Regions from separate parts of the Alteromonas sp. MB-3u-76 genome, predicted to be linked through region 2. Evidence: predicted binding sites of a transcription regulator. Region 2 holds the regulator's gene; each other region holds the start of a gene.

Region 1 (5,252 bases), 290 kb from region 2:
ATATCGATTATTCAAGAGCATTTTTCTGAAGAAGAAATGACAAAAAAAGGTTGGAATTTGGTAGCGTCTCCTAACATGGAACGTGGCGGTTGCGACATTGTTACTACGCAAAATGCGGTGGATGTTTCTGTGGAGCGGCGTTGTCGTGAAGTGATTGAGCGCTTTTTATTAAATCAAGGGCTAAACGATGACTAGCCCTTGGCACACGCATTTTGAATCTTTAACCAAACAAGTCACTACGGTGCCAATTGTTGCAGCGGGAAAGCTAGTGCGTGGAATTGGCCTTACATTAGAAGCCGTAGGGTGTCAGCTTCCAGTAGGCAGTCAATGCTTAGTACAAACGATTGAAGGCGAAATTGAAGCAGAGGTAGTTGGTTTTGGTGAAGATATTACCTATTTAATGCCTACTGAAGCTGTAAGGGGCATTGTGCCTGGTAGTAGGGTTATGCCACTAAATCGCCAGAGTGGATTGCCTGTTGGCATGTCGCTATTAGGGCGCGTGGTTGACGGGAATGGCCAGCCTCTTGATGGATTGGGAGAAATAGAAGCAGAGCACCGTGCACCTACCACCCGACCTCCAATGAATCCATTAATAAGACGACCAATCAATGCCGCTATGGATGTTGGTGTAAGAGCGATAAATGCACTTAATACTGTGGGTGTCGGCCAACGGATGGGACTATTTGCAGGCAGTGGCGTTGGTAAAAGTGTTCTTTTAGGCATGATGACACGGGGCTGTGAAGCCGACGTGGTTGTTGTTGGGCTAGTTGGTGAACGTGGTCGCGAAGTAAAAGAGTTTATTCACGATATCCTTACAGAAGAAGAGCGCAAGCGTGCTGTTGTGGTTGCCGCTCCGGCAGATACGTCGCCGTTAATGCGTTTAAAAGGATGCGAAACCGCAATGACAATAGCAGAGTACTTCCGTGATAAAGGGTTGAAAGTGTTGCTACTTATCGACTCTCTCACTCGTTATGCCATGGCTCAGCGGGAAATAGCGCTGGCGGTAGGAGAGCCGCCTGCAACGAGAGGTTACCCGCCATCAGTGTTTGCGCGCCTTCCAGTTCTTGTAGAGCGAGCGGGAAACGGGAGTGAAAAGCAGGGTTCCATTACCGCCTTTTTTACAGTGCTTACAGAAGGTGACGATTTACAAGACCCGGTTGCCGATGCTGCTCGCGCAATACTGGACGGTCACGTAGTGCTTTCTCGTTCTTTGGCAGATAGTGGCCACTACCCAGCTATTGATATTGAGTCGTCGATAAGTCGAGTAATGCCGCAAGTGGTCAGTGAAGAACACCAGCTCATGGCTAGACGAATTCGCCAGGTATATTCTCATTACAAGCAAAACCAAGATCTTATATCTATTGGCGCATATGCAAAGGGGTCAGATCCACGTATCGATCTTGCAATAAGAGCAGAGCCTGCCATTAATGCATTCCTACAGCAGGGGATGAAACAGGTACTACCCTATGATGAAAGCTTAGAGGGTATGGCTGCGTTGGCAAAAGGCTTAGGGCAGGGCCAGTGAATATGAACCAAGCATTGAAAGGCGATTAGATAATGTCTAAACAACTAGAACGTTTAGCTGAATTCGAAAAAGAGAAAGAACAACGTGAGTCGCGCTTTTATCAACAGGCGCAGCTTAACGTGAATCAGCATAAACAAAAGCTAGCGAGTTTAGAGCAATATCGCGTTGATTATATAAAAGGTATTCAGCAAACCGGACAGTCGGGTGTAACAGCTACTTATTACCAACAACACCTTTCTTTCGTGGGTAAGCTCGACAAGGCGTGCGAACAACAAATGCAAGTCATTGCTCAAGCAAAGATGGCAGCAGATCAGCGCAAGCAAATGTGGCTTAAACAACAACAAAAGGTTAAGGCCGTTACGCTTCTTCTCGACAAAAAGCGTTTAGCGAAAGAGAAAAAAGAGGCAAAAGCTGAACAAGCCATGCTCGATGAGTTCGCTACGCAACGTTTCATAAGATCTAAAAGCTCCTCTTTTTAGCACGTCTTAATTCCGTGCTTCCCCATTAAAATGCCGCAGTTCATGTAAATTTAGTACTCGCTAACAAGTCTTCTTTTTAAATAATTGGCGCGGCCTTTGCAAAGTTCTCACTGTCTTTGAATGACGTTTAACAAAGCGGTTGGTTTTGACGGCGTTTTTCAGAAATTGCGACACGCTTTTTAAACCGTTGTAGATGCAAAAAAGATACTAAAAACACAGTAGTAATATAAATATAGATTAAAAAGTATTACTAATCAGTTGGTTAAAGTTTGCCTTGCATAATTACAGCGATACAACAAATTTATCACCCATTTAATGGTGGAAGTGTAGGACGGTAGAGAATTATGCAACAAGTTGCCGTAAATAAAACAGACATTGCCGCATTGCCCTTTTCGGCGACATCTACGGCGAAAGCCGTGGGTAACGGTTTAGATAGTCACTCGCAAGGACAAAATAGCGAAGCATTTAGCAGCCTTTATCAAGAAGCAAAATCTGGTGGCCGTGATTTTGTATTAAATGAAAACGCCAAACGCAGAGTTAAAGATAGTGATAGATATCACACGGATCTCCCGCGAAATGATGACAAGCAAAATAAAGTTGACCAAGCTCCTTCTCAAAATGTGACTGAGGCAGAAAGCTCCTCATTTAAAACAAAAGACATCAATAAAGAGAAAGATGTCATTTCACAAAACAATGAAGCTAGCAAGTCGGGTAATGATTTGAAGCCGCAGCAAGGAAATTCTCCTTCGATAAAAAAGACAACTGAAAAAGAGCTCTCGATAGGTACTGATGGCAAAAGAGAAAAGAGTGCTCCAATAGTCGGAGAGCCTGTTTCTCCAATTGTTATGCCAATGGAAGATGTAGTGGATGGAACAGATTGGATTGCATTTGTGGAGGGAATTACCAAAGGTGGAGTAGGAAAAGCTGCTGGAGAACTTGAGGCCCTAACTAATGGAAAGATGCCCGCTGAGCTTAATGCAATGGATAACAGCGAAATTACTGACGTTTTATCTGATCTAATAACCCAGTTGAAATCTCTAGAAGATGAAAATGTTAAAGTCAATCCAGCGATCACAGACAAGTTAAGCACTCTAAGCAACCTGTTAAATAAACAGGTTGAGAGTGCTGAAGCAAAAGGCGGAGTGAGTAATGAAAGTGAAGATAACCTCAGTGTACTTCTAGCACAACTCACGAATTCAGAGTCCTTAGCTGAACAGAAAGGCAATGAACGCTCAAGCCTCGAACAAGGAAGCGAAGAAGCACAAAATCTGCCATTGTCCGACCTAAGTGATGAAGAAAGTACGCAGAACGAGCTTCTACTAAGCTTAATAAACGATGCTCTAAAAGAAAATGGGGATGACAGACTCAGTCAAGCATTGTCGGCAGCCAACGCGGGTGAAAAAGCAACAGTGCAACATGGCGCTAATTTTGACAAGCTTCATGAGGGAGAGGCTATTGCCGCCGATTTGACCGGTGTTACTGCAAAGATAAATTCATCATCTGCAGCCGTTGATGGAGAAAATATCACAGCATCAGGTATGAAGCCTTCAACTGAAAAAGCATTAGAAGGTCAGCAAATTGACATGGGAGCACTCGAAACACAAGACGATTCTCTTTTAATGGCTATCAGCAAGCTAAGCCCTGAAAGTGCTCAGAAGGCAACGGAAGCCCTTGCCGAACGTATGGTTGCGCTCGTGCCTAATAGTCAACAGCAGCAGGCTGTGAAATCGAACATAATTGCTGGTATCAACGAGTTTCAAAAGCAGGTAGAGCAGGGGCATCAGCCGGGCATTGAACTCTCGGCCATTGTTGCAGATGCAGCAAAAGACGCTTCGCTGTCTGCTGAAGTGTCAAGCGCCCTTAATGCAAGAGTAGAGACTCAGGCTGGTCAGTTTATGCAGTTGATGACCAATGCACAAAATAGTATTCAGCAAATGGTTCAACAGCAGTTTACGCAAGCAGATGCCGCCATTAATGAAAATAACCAAATTCGTTCAGAATCGTCAAAATCTCAACAGCAATTCGATGGGTTCGATAAAGCTGTCAATATTCATAAGCCAGAGGGGCAGCAGCAACTAGGCGAAAAAATTCGTTGGATGGTGAATGCCAGAAACACGATGGCAGAAATTCGACTCGACCCGCCTGAATTAGGCAGTATGCAGGTGAGGGTTAATGTACAGGGCGAAGCGGCCAGCGTGAGTTTTGTTGTACAGTCTCAACAAGCTAAAGATGCGCTTGCTGAATCTATGCCTAAGCTTAGAGATATGCTGTCTGAGCAAGGAATTGAATTAGGCGATGCGCAGGTGAGAAAAGATAACTCATCAAATAGCGAAAGTGGTCAGCAACTTGCTGGGCAAAACGGAAATAGTGGTAGTCATCGTTCAGAAAATGACGCTGAGCTAGATAATGGACATGTAATAGAGCAGGCCGTTACTCGAGAAGCGAAAGGCGGTATAGATTTTTACGCCTAGGCTTCACCTAGGTAAATATAGACTTTTTGGCCAACCAATCACTGAAAAGTGAAAAAACAAAAATATGTCAAAATATGACTAAGGCAGCATTGCGATTTTGACATGAAGCTTGATAATACAAGTTTTAACGTATTTAAGAAGAGATACACATGGCTGATGAAGAATTACAAGTAGAAGAAGGCGGCAAGAAGAAAGGTAAAATGATGCTTATCATCATTATCGCGCTTGTACTTGTTGGCGGTGGAGCAGGTGCTTACTTTTTCCTTTTTGCCGGTGGCGATGAGCCTGCGGCAGAGCAACTGCCTGAGGCTGCAGAGACAGCATCAGCACCTGCAACACCTGGCGCAAATGCTGAAATTGGAACCGCATTGTATGTCGCTATGCCGAGGCCTTTTGTATTTAATGTACCTGGCAGCAGCGGGCGAGATAGATTAGTGCAAATTAAAGTCCAGCTTCTCGTGCGTGGGTCAGACAACGAAGAGCTAGTAAAAACACACATCCCTTTAATTGAGGGAACCTTGTTACAAACCTTTAGTATGTCTAACGCAGATGACTTAGTAACGGAAGCCGGCAAAATTGAGCTACGTGAGCTGGCGGTCACCGAGGTTAAAAAGGCACTTCAGGAAAATGACATTGGTAGCAACGTGGTGGAGCGAGTGTTATTCACTGGCTTTGTAATGCAGTAGTTGCATGTGTAATTTTCATGCAGCAGTTTATGCAATAATTTACGCAGCAATTTATGCAAATATGGGTAGAGCACTGTGAGCGATTTATTAT
Region 2 (5,252 bases):
TTGACGATAATAACAGCAGCTGTGAAAATTTAAGCAAGAAAAGCACAAAGCAGGCAAGTGTTATTCGTCTTCGTTAAATCGACCCTCTATGAGCTTTTCAATGGCCGCCAGAGCGGCTTCAGCGTCATTGCCCTCAACAATCACGTTTACCTGCTCACCCTGATGGCTTTCTAGCATCATAAGGCCAAGTACGCTGCTAGCATCGGCTTGTTTGTCACCTTTTTCGAGAATGATTTTTGCGTCAAATTGATTTGCTAATTGTACCAATTGAGTTGCTGCTCTTGCATGCAGACCAAGTTTATTGACGATTGTTAGCGTTTTTTCGATAGTCACAGTTTGTCTAGCTCTCTACTTAATGCGCAGGTTGTTAATTTAATTCTCTATGACGTATTTGCACGTCGGGATGAATTTCGCTGAATGTTTTTGACAACGTCTGAGCAATATAAACCGAACGGTGCTGACCGCCGGTGCAGCCTATAGCAACCGTGACATAGCTTCGGTTGTTTCTTTCCAGGTGAGGAAGCCAAGTGGTAATTAAATTTTGTATTTGCCATACAAACTTGGTTACAACGGGTTGTGAGCCAAGGAATACCTCTACCGGAGCATCGACACCGGTTAGGTGCCGAAGATCTGGCTCCCAATGAGGATTGGGAAGGAAACGAGCATCAAACACATAGTCGGCGTCTTTAGGAATACCGTGTTTAAATCCAAAAGACTCGAATACCAGAACGAGACGGGAGCTCTTCTTCCCTAAAATACGCTCGCGAATAATTTCAGCAAGCTGGTGAATAGTTAATTTATCAGTGTCTAAATACAGATCTGCGCGCTCAACAATTGGTGCAAGTAAGTTAGATTCTGCCTTTATAGCTTCCGACAGTGACTTGTTGAGTTTAGCGAGAGGGTGCAGTCGACGGGTTTCGCTAAAACGCTTCACCAGCACATCGTCACTGGCATCAATATAAACGATGGTCATAGACCAGGAAGAGGGCAGGTAGTCTAAAATTTCTACCAAATCGTTAGGGTTTTTAGGCAGGTTTCGCACATCTATGCTTACGGCTACCTGATCATATTCGTCTACTACCGTGTGAGTAAGGGTAGGTAGCAAGTTTACGGGAATATTATCTACGCAGTAATAACCCAAATCTTCTAGGGCCCTAAGCGCAACTGACTTCCCTGAGCCAGAACGACCACTGATAACAATCAGCTTCACCGATAATTCTCCCTAAAATTTTTTTATGTGCCAAAAACTAATTCAAAAACGATTTTTCAATTAAGCGCATATTCCAGAAAAGAGCAGCAACAAAGAGCGCGATGCTTCTCTGTGCTTTTCTGTGCTGCGTCCAATTTATACGCCAAGAGCAGAGATAATATCTTCGTTCGTTTTGGCTCTGCGTATGGCTTTTACCGTATCTTTATCGCTAAGTTTACCTGCAACAGTAGCCAGCGTTTGCAAATGGCCTTGAGTTTGTTCTTCAGGTACCAGTAACGCAAAAAATATGTCGACAGGCTTTTCATCAAGGGCATCGAAGTTGATTGCTGGGATACAGGTTACAACAATCGCCATTACTTGCTCTAATCCTGCCAAGCGGCCATGTGGAAGCGCAATGCCGTTGCCTATTCCTGTACTGCCTACTCGCTCCCGAGCCAGTAAACTGTTTAGCACAGTGACTTGATCTATGTTTTCATCACCTTGCGCTGCTATATCAGAAATAATTTCTAAAATTCGTTTCTTACTATTGCACTGAACCGCACACTCGGTGCGGTCCAGGCTTACGATGGCTTTAATGTCCATGCTTAATTATCTATTAATGTTTTTTCAGTTTTTCCTTATGCTTGATTACCTGCCGGTCGAGTTTATCCACCATGCTGTCAATCGCTGCATACATATCGGTATTTTCTGAGGATGCAAACACTTCAGCACCGCTAAGGTGCATAGTGGCTTCGGCTTTTTGATTTATTTTTTCTACGTTGAGGATGACATGGACATTAGAAATGTGATCAAAGTGACGCTCAAGTTTGCTGAACTTCGTATCGACATAATTACGCAAAGAGTCGGTGATTTCGACATGATGACCAGTTAGGTTGATTTGCATATTTCGTCTTCCTTTTAATATAGCGCCTTTAAATAAGGCTTTTGCGTTGGTTAGACGGGGGTATCGATAAAGACTCCCGGTATTTTGCTATTGTCCGCCGAGCGACTTTTATGCCTTGCTCTGCCAACAATAAAGCAATCTTGCTATCGCTTAATGGTTTGCTAGGCGTTTCTGCTGCAACCAGTTTCTTAATTAACGCACGGATAGCGGTAGATGAACACTCGCCGCCTGATTCCGTTGCCACGTGGCTGGAGAAAAAATATTTTAACTCGTAAATTCCTCGTGGAGTATGCATGTATTTTTGAGTAGTAACCCGTGAAATCGTCGATTCATGCATGTCTACCATTTCTGCGACATCATTGAGAACCATTGGTTTCATCATTTCGGGGCCGTGCTCAAAAAATCCCATTTGTTGCTGAACAATACAGTTAGCCACTTTCATTAATGTATCGTTTCTCGACTCTAAGCTTTTTATAAACCATTTGGCTTCTTGCATATGAGAGCGTATGAACTGTGAATCGCTACTATTTTTCGCTTTTCTACTCATCGCTGCATACTGCTGGTTTACACCCAGTTTAGGTAAGCTGTCTGGATTCAGTTCTACAGTCCAGCGACCGTTTTTCTTTGCTACCGATACATCGGGGATAACATACTCAGGCTCTTTAGTAACTAAAGCACTACCTGGGCGAGGATTCAAGGTTTGAAGCAAACGCATTGCCTCGCGAAGCTCGTCTTCTTTCAAACGACTCTTACGCATTAAGGTTCTGTAGTCTTTGCTGCTAAGCAAATCCGAATAGTCCTCTATCAGTCTTTTTGCCTCTTCCAACCAAGGGGTATCGTCGGCAAACTGACGAAGTTGAACCATCAGACACTCCTGTGGAGTGCGCGAGCCAGAGCCAATGGGGTCAAACATTTGAATACGTTTTAGCACGCACTCCACTTCGTCTAACTCTATCTCTTCTTCAACATTTTCGGTTTCAATATCTTCAAAATTAACGGCTTCTAATATTTCGTCTAACGTTGCCGTGAGATAACCCGACTCATCAATGGAGTCAATAATAGCAATGGCAATCGCTCTGTCAGTGTCAGAAAAAGGAGTGAGGCGCATTTGCCATAATAAATGGGCTTGAATATCTTCTGTGGTTTCACCCTGGAAAATTTGGTCATCATCGTTGTTTGATGGACCGGGAGCAGGTGCAGAGGAGGCAGAATAATATTCGTCCCATGTGCTATCGATGGGCAATTCATCAGGAAGGTCGTTTTTTTCAAGGGCATCACCAGACTCGATAGTGTCGCTAGACGCAGAAGCAGTGGCTTCGCTAGCGCTATCATCGTTGTCGATGTTGTTTTTTTCAGCTTGAGGCTCGTCGTTACCTTCTTCAATTTCTAAAAGAGGGTTTGAGTCTAACGCCTCCTGAATCTCTTGCTGAAGGTCGAGTGTAGACAGCTGAAGCAGCTTGATAGCTTGCTGCAGCTGTGGAGTCATCGTTAGTTGTTGACTAAATTTTAACTGTAAAGATGGTTTCATCTACGTCTTATATTTATGCTCTTCAGTGAATGTACCAGAGCGCTTGAGAAAAATGACAATTAGGTTACATACAATAACTATAGCCTGAATTGTTCGCCTAGGTATACATCCCTTACTTTTTGATTACTTAAAACCTGTTCCGCGGTTCCTTGCGCAATAAGTTCGCCATGACTCACAATGTACGCTTTTTCACAGACATCCAATGTTTCTCTCACATTGTGGTCGGTGATGAGAATGCCTATTCCTCTGTCGCGAAGGTGCTGTATTATCTTCTTTATATCATTAACTGATATTGGATCAACACCAGCAAAGGGCTCGTCGAGCAAAATAAATTCGGGTTTAGCCGCAAGTGCTCTTGCTATTTCTACTCTGCGACGTTCTCCACCGGAAAGGCTCATACCCACACTATTACGTATATGGTTGATATTGAATTCATCAAGTAGTGCGTCAGCTTCTTCTTCCTGTTGCTGAGAGTTCAAATCCTTTCGGGTTTGCAAAATAGCCATGATATTTTCATGCACAGTCAGTTTTCTAAATATAGACGCTTCTTGAGGTAAATAACCAATTCCACCGCGAGCGCGTTCGTGCATGGGCTGATGCGTTAATTCTTTATCGTCTATTAATATCTGCCCTTTGTCTGACGGAACTAGACCGACAATCATATAAAACGTTGTCGTTTTTCCCGCGCCATTTGGGCCTAACAGCCCAACAATCTGCCCTGTAGAGACTGACAGACTAACATCAATCACAACTTGGCGGGATTTGTATGCCTTAGCAAGATTTTTTGCACTAAGAGTAGCCATTACTGTTGCTTGCCTTTACCGTCTTTGCTTTTGTCTGTGTCATTATCACTGCCATCATCACTATTCGAATCGTCTTTTTTGACTTTTCTAATAGACTCTGGCGTGAATACCGTGGTAACGCGACCTTTACCATCTTCTTGATTGCCGCCAGTTGCTAATAACTGTTCAGTTATCATGTCAAAGGTAATGTTATCGCCCTTTACTTGGCTGCTATCTTGCCGTAATTCAGCGTTGCCGCTCAGTGAAATAGTGCGCTTTGCAACCTCGTAACGAATCTCGTTAGCTTGTGCCGATACTGGATTTCCATCTTCTAGTTTTTGCGAGTAGCTAGCAGGTTTACCTCGCGCGACAAAAATCTCACGACCACTGCCTCCAGAGGCAATAACTTCCACTTCGTCAGCTTCAATAACTAAAGAGCCTTGGGTAATAAGTACATTGTCTTTGTACAAAGCAGTTTTATTTTTCCCATCTATAAACTGAGAGTTCGAGCCAATCTCGATAGGAAGGCTAAAGTCCTTTTCGTTGGCAAGCACTGGGCCGGCGCATAAGACAAATATAGCGCTAGTTACTAGGAGAATACGTTGTATGTACATGGTCAATAAGCTCATATTTTTGTGTACGCAGGTTTGCGTTAAATCCATTGCTTTGAATAACGTACTGCATGCCACGTATTTCTACTGGTTGGTCTGACGTCATTTGTTTACTGTCTAAATTAATTTGAATATATTCAGTGGTGATTGTTTTGACAAAGTCATCCTGGCTTTGGTTCTCAATGTTGACCTTATTTTCTAGCTGGATAAGTTCGTTATTGTAAAGTGTTCCTTCTAA
Region 3 (5,252 bases), 230 kb from region 2:
CTTGAAATGGCTGCTGCTTTCACTCGAGCAGGTTTTGATGCGATTGATGTTCATATGAGCGATATTTTGTCCGGACGACGCTCTCTTGAAGATTTCGCTGGTTTAGCAGCATGCGGCGGTTTTTCATATGGTGACGTGTTAGGTGCCGGTGAAGGCTGGGCAAAATCAATTTTGTTTAACAGCATGGCAAGAGATCAATTCGAGAGTTTCTTTACTCGAGATAACACGTTTAGCTTGGGTGTATGTAACGGCTGTCAGATGTTGTCGAATTTGAAGTCACTTATTCCTGGTACTGAACATTGGCCACACTTTGTTGCGAATCAGTCGGCTCGTTTTGAAGCTCGTGTCGCTATGGTGGAGGTGACTAAGTCTAATTCTGTACTACTCGACTCAATGGCCGGCTCTCGTATGCCAATTGCGGTTTCGCACGGTGAAGGACAGGCTGAGTTTGCGTCTGAGGATATGCTGAAAGCCGCTGGCGAACATGTTGCGCTTCGATACGTGGACAATTATGGTAACCAGACCATGCAGTATCCAGCTAACCCGAATGGATCGCCACAAGGGATCACGGGGTTAGCATCAGCAGACGGGCGAAGCACTATTATGATGCCGCATCCTGAGCGTGTATTCAGAGCGGTAGCGAATTCATGGTGCCCTGATGATTGGCAGGAAGACGGAGCGTGGATGCGTATATTCAGAAACGCCCGTAAGTTTGTGGGGTAATCATTTAGGGGGAATTAGTGTCAAACCATTGGCTTAGGTGTCAAAAAGTTGTTTTTAACCCTTGTCATAGGTTTGTCACTGATCTATTGTAGTGCAGCACGGAACGCTATTAGGTTACAGGAGTTGAATTGGGTTGCACTAGCAATTGGTAACAATGCTAGTTTAAATAATAAGAGACGAACAATGAATCGTTCCTCAAAAGGGTTTGGCTTGACTGGAGTCGCAGTAGCTGTGGTGTTGATGTTTATCACTGCTGTATTTAGTACTTCTGCGAAATCTGCTGAAGCTCCAACAACGCTAAGTGTGCAATCTTCAGTTAAGTAGTCTGAAAAATCAATAAAGCCCGCAATGAGGTCACTCACGGCGGGCTTTAATCATTCTGGGCAAACCTACTTATTTACTTCAAAGATCGTATCTAGGTTCTGTTTTAGTCGACTTTCATAGCAAATCTATCCAGTAAACATCTCAGCCTTTTCTGTTTTTTTCTCTATTTATTAGCTTTTGTTGCGGATGCTTTTTTAGCAGAACATAGGTAGCGCCAAAACCTCCGTGCATAGGCTGTGCAGTGTGAAACGCAATAACCTCCTCAAGTTCACGCAACCAATGGTTTACATAGCTTTTCTTTAAACCCGGGAAAGGCTTACTGTTTTCACCTGTTCCATGCTTCACAATGAGTGCTCGTATACCTCGTTCATGACCTGCACAAATTTGCTTGTAAAGAAGCTCTCGGCTTTCTTGCAGTGTTTTACCCGCTAAACTGACAGCCAGCTCGAGAGGGTATTTACCTAGCCTTAACTTTTTAAATACGCCGTCTTGAATTCCCGGTTGCTGAAACTGAATAAATTCATCGGGAGGTACTGGCTTTACACCTTCCATACTTAATGGATTTTTGAGCGTATCGCGAACCTGTATTTGCTGAGAGGCTCGCTTTTGTTTTTCAGCCAGCGCTGCGTTGGGGTCATGCAGTAACGCTTTGTCGTTAGAGGTAATGGGTTTTACATCTTGCATTTCAGCAAAAAAAGAATCTAGCTCTTCGCGTTCGAAATGGCTCATTAACATTCCCCTTGTGAATACCTTGAATCTGCACAGAGCAAATAAAAAGACTCATAATGCTTACTAAGGATAGTTTTATACACTAAAACACAATGTAGGGATTAGCCAATAACATTTAAATAGGAAGCTAAAAAATAGCGCCCGGTTCATTGAGCATTTCTATCACGTCCCAGACGTCTTTTGTGCCACCCTCTGTTTCTGATTCATTACTTTCAGATGAACAGCACTCACTTAAGTTATTCATATTATTCTTTCGGTTCACAAAGCTACTTTTTATTAAAGTATTACCCACTTTATGCAAATAACAAAAAATAATGGGGGCCAGACAAGTTTTACCTAAGAGACAATGGATGAGATTCTTTACAATGAAATGCATCCACGCTGAAAAAATGAGTGCTCTGGCTCGATACTCTTCGGTGGTGGCGTCCCCACGAGGACTCGAACCTCGATCAGCGGCTTAGGAGGCCGCAGTTTTATCCTGTTAAACTATAGGGACACAGCGCGATATTATACTTAGATAAGATGAATACGGAACCCTTTGGTTTACTTACTTTTTATCTTCATTTTTTCACAACAAAGTCATTTTCTTGAATGTTGGCTACAAGTCCAGACTGTTTGTGAATAATGGTAGAAGAATTAGCAAACGTATTTTCGACAACAAATGTACCGGGGTAGAGCGAGTATTGGAGGAATTTTTTACCCTTGTTGTCCATTATCTCTTTTGCCTGATATAGCATTAGCTCATCATTTTCTTCTATACCATTATCCCTTCCAAGAGAAATAGAAATGATGTCTCCTGCTACATTAATTACCCGTCCGGTCGTTGGCTGACACGCAATCGATTCTTTAATATCTTGAATAGCGTCAAGTAATAAATCTTGAGTTTTTCTGCCGTAAATAGATTGCCAAAAATAATTTGAATGCTCGTCAATTTGCTCAAATCGGTCGAAGGTCCACTCTGCATGTGTATTATACGATTTGGTAAATAATCTTCCGCCGTTGATGCCATCAAAGACTTCTAATGTAATAGCAAAGTATCTATCTACTTTGTCGTCGCTCCATGGGGTGAATACTGAGGCGGGTTGTCTATCAATACTCAAGTCATCGATAGTGCCGATGATAGCGAACTGTGAATTACCATATTGTGCTAGCGAGCGAACATTTTGTTCAGTGTACTCGCTTTTAAATTTCGCAGTATGAGGAGCAATATAGGCAAGCCTGAGGTTATCAGTGGTTTCAGACATAAGTTTGGCAAACTTATTCGTTACAGCCTCATCAAAATGTCTAATATTACCTTCTGTTAGTTGCTGCCTATTTGGGGTTAAAAAGTATGTAGTGGCGAAAAGTTTTTTATCATTACCTGCATTACATGTTCTGGTTGCTGGAAATATATCTGCTCTAATACTGACAGTAAAAATCTCGCCATTGTATCTTTCATCGATAATTTCAATTTGTTCTACTTCGCCATTACTGCGAATTGTCAGTTCTTCGTTTTCTAGAAGCCCATTTGTGAGCTGTTGAACACTATTCACTGATGCTCCGGAGAAAAGCATGGCTTGCTTGAGCGCTTCTTCAATAGCTTCTCGCTTCGCCGCTTCTTTATCGCCATTTAAGATAATTGCCTGACCTTTGGCTTCATACCACATGGCATGCGCCTGCCCATGTAAAAAGGCCACTAGGCAAACGCATGCCACGACCGCATTAAGCAGCATGACATAAACTTTCGATTTGTTACTTAACATGTCGACCTCTTGATATTACTTAGGTGCTAACTCAGAAGCATGTTTAGCTAGAAATTGGCTTTAAAAGAAAGTAAACGTAAAGCGAAATTCAAACTTTGCGCTGAGATACCAGAGCACATGACCTGAGCACATGACCTGAGCTATGCTAGAACAATGCCATATCTTTACTGAGAAGTGTCTTAATGCAATTAGGTGGAAATATTGGAAGGGGTTTACCAGTGTAAAGATGTTTAGGTACAAATTTTGCTTTTCTTTTTTGTCACATAGGTTAAAACGCAAGCTAGGGTGCTAAAGCACTTCACTCTTGTCAGAGTTCTAAAGCAAAACGAGAAGTGGCAACCAAAAGGCAATAGCTAAGACAGGAATATGTGTCATGAAGTTACTAACAGTCCATACATCAACAGTGAGTGCAATAGTGAGAACAATCATCCTATTTATTGGCGTTACTATGGGGCTTACAGGTTGCGGTGTTATTGATAAACATATTGAGTGGGAAAGTGTCGAGCCAAATACGTATCCTGTGCTCACCGCTGTTGGTTATGCGCCCATCGAGTCTCAGCAAGGTAGCAATGCAAATGTAAAGCGACTAATGGCAATGAAGGCGTCAAAACTAGAAGCTTACCGAGAGCTTGCAGAGCAAGTTTATGGCCAGCGTATCGAAGGTTCGCAGTCGCTTTCAAGCTTAGTAGTGAATAGCGAGTCTTTACGAGCTTCTGTAGACGGCGTTATTCGAGGAGCAAAAGTGGTAAAAACCTATCCAGTGGGAGAAGACACTTATGTCACAGAATTGACGCTGGATATGAAAAGGGTTTACGACATCTATTTGACTACAGCAAAACCCCGTAGAGTTAAAAACGTCACTTATTACTGATTGCTAAATCACTTTAAAGACAACATTGCACCATTACGCGCTTAGCTATTTAATTAGTAGCTATGCACCTACTATCTATGCACCTGCTAGCTATGCACTTACTCCTGAACCCAAAGTACCGCCTTTAGGTTTTCCCTTTTTATCATAGGTGAGTGATTCTTTTGCGCGCAATTCCATCATTAAATTACGAAGGTGGGTTAGCCGAAGTTGACCCTGCTCAACGGCTTTTTGATTTACCTGTGTGCGGTACTTGCAGTCATCGAGAAGAGCCTTTGCTTTTTCTGTAAGCACATCATCTTCCTCACTATATGTTTGCCCTTGGTCAATTAAGGCTTCGGCCGCTGAATCTATCTTTTGGATGTCTTCTAACAACTGAGCTTTTTCGTCTAACAAAGCCATGAGGGATTCAGCTTCGCGAGAGCTAATTAACTGTAGCTCTCTTTCTAATAGTGTCGACAACGCAGTTAACTTGTCCACTTGGTTTTGAAGTATCGATGTTAAATTTACTGTTTGCTCGCTCACTGAAAGCTCTCTTTTAAATACGGTACGTTGAAAAAGATGTTACAGATAGCATAGCACTGTGACTTTCTCTGTAAATGCTGCGACATACTTCAAGAATACTCATTTGCACCCTCACTACTGAGCACTGAGTGTATTCGCAAAAGTCATCAGTAACAAAAATCACTTAGAACCGAAAATCTCTGCTTCTGCTTTCGCTATCTTGTTCGCCAGTACTTCAGGATTAATTTGGTAGTCACCGCTTTGAATTGCTTTTTTCAAACGGTCCACTTTTTCCTGATTCACTGGTGCTTCAGTACCTTTCTTCTGAACTTGGTTTAACTGCTGAGCAGATTGCGTTAATG
Region 4 (5,252 bases), 1.4 Mb from region 2:
CATGCAGACACTGTGACCATTAATACGTGTCCACGCAGTCTCACCGTGCTAACAAATAAAGAAAACGAGGAATGAAGTCCCCCATGCCAAACGAAAGTAATTTTGATGAAATTTACGACTTTTTAAACACTAAATTTGAAAGTGAAAAAGAATATCTACAAGCTGTACGGGAAGTGCTCGAAGATATCGTTCCTATTTACAATGCTAACGAGGCCTATAAACAGGCAGACATCGTTCGCAGGCTTTGCCTCCCAGAGCGAGTTATTTACTTTACAGTATCTTGGGTAAACTCAGAGGGTACAGTAGAAGTTAACCAAGCATGGCGTGTTCAGCACAATGGTGTAATGGGTCCGTATAAAGGTGGATTGCGGTTCCACCCAACGGTTAACCTATCGGTTCTCAAATTTTTGGCATTTGAGCAGTGTTTCAAAAATGCCCTAACAGGCTTGCCAATGGGTGGCGGTAAAGGTGGCTCAGACTTTAACCCTAAAGGTCGAAGTGATAGAGACATCATGCTATTTTGCCAAGCCTTCATGCGAGAACTTCAGCGTCATATCGGCGCGAATACAGATATTCCGGCCGGTGATATTAATGTTGGCGCTAGGGAAATTGGGTATCTCTATGGTGAATACCGCAGGCTCAACAATAAATTCGAAGGTGTACTAACGGGTAAGGGTCTTGAATTTGGAGGTAGTTATATAAGAACCGAGGCTACGGGCTTTGGACTGATTTACTTTACCGAAGCTGTCTGCGATGCAAATGATACAACCTTAGAAGGAAAGCGAGTTGTTGTATCAGGAGCAGGAAACGTAGCGTTGCACGCTGCCAAAAAAGCGATTCAAAAAGGGGCTACGGTAGTCACCTTATCAAACAGTCGCGGATTCTTGTTTTGTGATAAAGGATTTAGTCAGTCTGATATAGCTTGGGCTATAGATGCCCATACCACTTCATCTAACGTGCTTACAGATTTAGAAAGCAAAGGGTCTGGCGCTTGGTTTAGTGACAAAACGCCTTGGCATGTTAAGTGCGATATTGCCCTGCCCTGCGCCACACAAAATGAACTGCATGAAAAAGATGCAAAGGCATTACTTGAAAACGGATGTAGCATGGTACTTGAAGGTGCAAACATGCCTTGCAGCAATAACGCACAGGAAGTCTTTATCGACTCAGGGATTACTTATGTACCAGGTAAAGCATCGAATGCCGGAGGCGTTGCCCTGTCAGGACTAGAAATGTCTCAGAATGCACAGTTTAGTCAACACGAAGCAGACGTACTCGACAATGAACTTCAATCTATTATGAAGAGCATACATGCGCGCTGCCTTGAAGAGGCTAAGCGCTCGGCAGGCAAAGATAATTATATTAACTACATGAAGGGCGCTAACATTGCTGCGTTTAGACGAATAGCAGATGCGATGGTAGCACAGGGCGTTTAACCTTTTTCCAACTAACTTTGCTATGAAAGATTAGGCGTACAAAGTGTAAAAACTGCTTACCTTGTACGCCTTTCTCTTATTCCAAACAACCCCCTCAAAAAAAGCGATTAAATTTCAGAAACTTAACCATCCATCATTATGGAACGTTTATCGCATTAATGACTGTGTCATCTTTAATCTACTGAGGGAACTATAGTGAAAATCTTTGAAGCATTACGCCAAGACCACGAAAAACAACGTCTTCTATTGAAAATATTAGCTGAAACCAGTGGGAACACTGCTGCTCGTCAAGAGTACTTTGAAGAATTGAAGCAACAGCTTGAAAGTCACGCCATAGCAGAGGAACGCCACTTTTACACTCACCTCTTAGAAAAAGACGCAACAGTGGATTTAACCCGCCATGGTATTGCGGAACATCATGAAATTGATGAGTTGATAGAAAAATTAGACAATACCGACATGAGTTCGCCGGCATGGCTACATCACCTTAAAGTACTTAAAGAGAAGGTAGAGCATCACCTAGCAGATGAGGAGCAAGAATTTTTCAACGTTGCTGGAAGGGTACTTAACGAACATCAAAAAACAGAATTGGCGTCGGGTTACAAAAAAGAAATGCAGCAAGAACTAAAGTCTGCATAAATTAAACAACCTCGATAACGAAAAAAGCCAGTAACAGCATAATCTGTTACTGGCTTTCTTTTAGCCAATCATAAGAAAACGTTACTTCTTCGCAATAATATAGACTGCATGGATCACTCCTGGAAAGTATCCGAGAATAGTCAGCAGAATGTTTATCCAAAAGTGAGCACCAATTCCAACTTGCAGAAATACGCCTAGTGGTGGAAGTAAAATTGACAGAAGTACGCGTATAATATCCATAATAAAATCCTTGTTTTTATTCAATATCACTCAACATTGAGAGCATGTGTTAAATTGTGGGTGTTTTGACTTTACTAACAATCAAAAATAGGCTTTTTCAAAACCACACTGTTTAACCAAGCATAATGTATTCCAAAAATTACAAACATCAGATTTCATGCTTCTGGCTAGCAGTTTGGGTATTTTTACTCGTGATAAGGTGTAGTAAGTAGCCAGTCTTCTAGGTCTTCTCTTTTTAACGGCCTGCTAATGTAATAGCCTTGTGCAACATCACAGCCCCACTCTTTTAAAATGTTAAGAGACTCTGCATCCTCTACCCCTTCGGCAACTACATTAAGTTCAAAAATACCGGCCAGACTGAGTATTGTATGGACAATCTGTTGGTCATTTTCATCGGTAGACAAATTTAATATAAAGCTTTTATCTATTTTGATTGTCTCTACGGGTAAGTTTTTCAAATACGCTAAGGAAGAATAGCCGGTACCAAAGTCATCGATGGCAAAACGAAACCCTAACGACTTAAGTGATGAAAGGTTTTCTACTGCCAGAGACGCATCAGCAACCAAATCACTTTCTGTAATTTCTAACTGCAGTGAGGCAGGTGACAGGCCTTTTTCTGTAAGTAATGCCACCAGTTCATTTAATAGCGTTTTATTTTGGATATCATGTGAGGACAAGTTCATAGCAACAGAAAAGTCGTAACGCTTGCTTCTAAAATAAGCAAGATCGGTAATAGTGGTTTTCATTACCCACTTAGTCACTTGTTCTATCAACCCAGCTTGTTCCGCCACAGAAATAAACTCATCCGGCGATACTTGTCCTAAACGACTGTTATTCCACCTAAGCAGCACCTCCATGCTACACACTTTCATCGTTTTCAGGTCTATTTTGGGTTGATACACGACAGAAAGTTCGTGTTGCTGTGTGGCAAGTACACGCTTTAGTTCGGTAGTGATTAGAAGACGTCTATTGTAGCCCTGCTCTAACGCCTCACTGTAATAGGTTAAGGCAGCGCCTGAGCGAATTGCGTTATCAGAAACAATATTGAGTTTTCTAAACAACTCTTCTGTGTCAGACGCGTCTTCAGGGCATTCCAATACAGCCATAGCCACTTTTACAGGTATTGTTATAAGGTTGCTCTCAACGGGTTGCTCAAGAATGTACTTCAGGGTCTCTAACTGCAGCTCATTCAGTGGCTCGTCAGTGATGTAAATTACTTCACCGCCCGCTAACCTTGCTGAAGTTCCAGGCCATTGTAACAGTCGCCAAGCCAATGATTTCAATGTATTGTCACCATTTGAGTATCCGTACAAATCATTAATGGTTCGAAATCCAATAACCGTTATCGCAATAACCTGAATAGATTTACCGTCACGCATTTGCGTTACAAAAAACTCTTCTAAAAAGTTTCTGTTGTATAGCCCTGTTAGATCATCATGCTGTGCCTGATACTTAATTCTCTCTTCGCGACGAAAGATTTTGCTTTGCATTTGGCCTATAGCAGACTCTAGTTCGTTAATTTCTCTAAAGCGCGAAGTACTGTTGAGCTTATTTTTATAGCGTCCAGAAGAAACGCTATCAATAACGGTAATGACGGAATTTAGCGGTGATGTAATTCTCTTGGTCCACACCATGAAAAAAAGTGAGATGATCAATAACGCCAAAAGATAAAGCGAGAAAAGCATATTCTGCATTTCTCTAAAACTTTGCACATAATTTGCTACATCAATGAGAACAGTTATTTTTGCCGGACTGGTGTTTAATGTAGAAACAGGAATATTATATTCAATGTAACTGACGGCTTCTGAAAACGTGACGTCTTGCCAATTGAAACCTGCTATGCTCGGGTGATACTCCTCAGCTAAACGGGTTGATAGCGTCGAAGCGAGTAACACTTGTGTTGTTCTGTCGATAATACTTATGTCGGCTTCTGACAGCGCACTAACAGTTTCAAGTACTTCTCTTTGTATATCCCTTGCCATTAACACGTAATAACGCTCGTTATTCAGCACCACTGACTTAAGGCTAAGGTGTGTCAATACGCCATTTTCTACAGACAGGACGTGGTTTAACCCCATTGCCGCCATAGCAACACTTCGCAAAGACTGAGCACCTTTTTCGTAAGAGTTTGAGGTTGACGAAATAACAGTATGATCTAAATTAATAAGCGCTAGATCCAGAGAGCGCGCATCAGAACTTGAAACATAAGAACTTGAAACATAAGAACTTGAAACATAAGATTCGCTAGCATTCGCCGAACCCTCAATAGACTGGCTTAAAGAGCCTAAAAAAGCATGAGAGAGCTTCTCGATATCTTTATTATCGAGCACAGCATCTGAATTAATGGCGTTAAGCGAAGATGCAATGTTGCGCTCGGTGCGCGACTCTTTCTCAGCCAGCACATTATTAAGCAGCTTTTCAACAAGAACTACCTCTTTGTCTACATGGCTTTTTATCATTGAACTAAACGACAACCACAGCGATACCACAACAATTATGGTCGCAACTGTCACACCTAGAAAACTAAGTAAAATCAATGATTGGCGAAGACTTGTTTGCACGAGAACGCCTCTGATGAATGCTACTGCATGAAATTTAATAAGTTATGGCAAAATAATAGCTGACTTATGCCAAGCAAAACAGGGGAAAGACCGAGTAATCTCATTTAAATGAGATTTATCGTATTTTTTAGGTTTTAACAATCCTCAGGTCATCGTTTTATGATCAGGGATTTGAAGGGTTACAGCAAAGCTTGAACGTTTTTGCTGCCACGAAAACATAGTTGTAACAAAATTTGAATATAAAGGCTTGGCATGAAAATCAAAACAATATCGAGTAGGGTGAGGCTTGCGCCTCATCCCTCTCACAGAACCGTACGTACGGGCCTCGTATACGGCTCCTGCATACTTCATATCACTTGCTAAGTGACACAATGCT

Evidence for each region. Region 2 encodes sigma-54, which starts transcription at its own class of promoters, with help from an activator protein. Its sites were predicted from a motif close to GTTGGCACGNNNNTNGNNT; they were not measured.
Region 1: the regulator sigma-54 is predicted to act here: its motif matches at 2,088-2,106, upstream of CW735_RS05125 (flagellar hook-length control protein FliK).
Region 3: the regulator sigma-54 is predicted to act here: its motif matches at 3,661-3,679, upstream of CW735_RS04850 (flagellar assembly protein T N-terminal domain-containing protein).
Region 4: the regulator sigma-54 is predicted to act here: its motif matches at 1,574-1,592, upstream of CW735_RS10105 (hemerythrin domain-containing protein).

Annotation. Positions count from the first base shown of each region.
Region 1 covers NZ_CP025115.1:1,135,614-1,140,865, forward strand. Annotated here, with positions in the region: gene fliH (flagellar assembly protein FliH) at 1-195, shown strand, start outside; gene fliI (flagellar protein export ATPase FliI) at 188-1,525, shown strand; gene fliJ (flagellar export protein FliJ) at 1,558-2,004, shown strand; gene CW735_RS05125 (flagellar hook-length control protein FliK) at 2,349-4,475, shown strand; gene fliL (flagellar basal body-associated protein FliL) at 4,625-5,161, shown strand; gene fliM (flagellar motor switch protein FliM) at 5,237-5,252, shown strand, end outside.
Region 2 covers NZ_CP025115.1:841,856-847,107, forward strand. Annotated here, with positions in the region: gene CW735_RS03755 (HPr family phosphocarrier protein) at 61-333, opposite strand; gene rapZ (RNase adapter RapZ) at 368-1,210, opposite strand; gene ptsN (PTS IIA-like nitrogen regulatory protein PtsN) at 1,346-1,792, opposite strand; gene hpf (ribosome hibernation promoting factor) at 1,806-2,093, opposite strand; gene CW735_RS03775 (RNA polymerase factor sigma-54) at 2,122-3,621, opposite strand; gene lptB (LPS export ABC transporter ATP-binding protein) at 3,699-4,424, opposite strand; gene lptA (lipopolysaccharide transport periplasmic protein LptA) at 4,424-5,017, opposite strand; gene lptC (LPS export ABC transporter periplasmic protein LptC) at 4,986-5,252, opposite strand, start outside.
Region 3 covers NZ_CP025115.1:1,075,347-1,080,598, forward strand. Annotated here, with positions in the region: gene purL (phosphoribosylformylglycinamidine synthase) at 1-723, shown strand, start outside; gene CW735_RS19715 (hypothetical protein) at 907-1,047, shown strand; gene smrA (DNA endonuclease SmrA) at 1,189-1,776, opposite strand; tRNA gene CW735_RS04845 (tRNA-Arg) at 2,197-2,272, opposite strand; gene CW735_RS04850 (flagellar assembly protein T N-terminal domain-containing protein) at 2,337-3,518, opposite strand; gene CW735_RS04855 (LPP20 family lipoprotein) at 3,892-4,389, shown strand; gene flgN (flagellar export chaperone FlgN) at 4,480-4,911, opposite strand; gene flgM (flagellar biosynthesis anti-sigma factor FlgM) at 5,071-5,252, opposite strand, start outside.
Region 4 covers NZ_CP025115.1:2,253,923-2,259,174, forward strand. Annotated here, with positions in the region: gene CW735_RS10095 (diacylglycerol kinase family protein) at 1-75, shown strand, start outside; gene gdhA (NADP-specific glutamate dehydrogenase) at 84-1,436, shown strand; gene CW735_RS10105 (hemerythrin domain-containing protein) at 1,632-2,075, shown strand; gene CW735_RS10110 (YqaE/Pmp3 family membrane protein) at 2,157-2,315, opposite strand; gene CW735_RS10115 (putative bifunctional diguanylate cyclase/phosphodiesterase) at 2,501-4,876, opposite strand.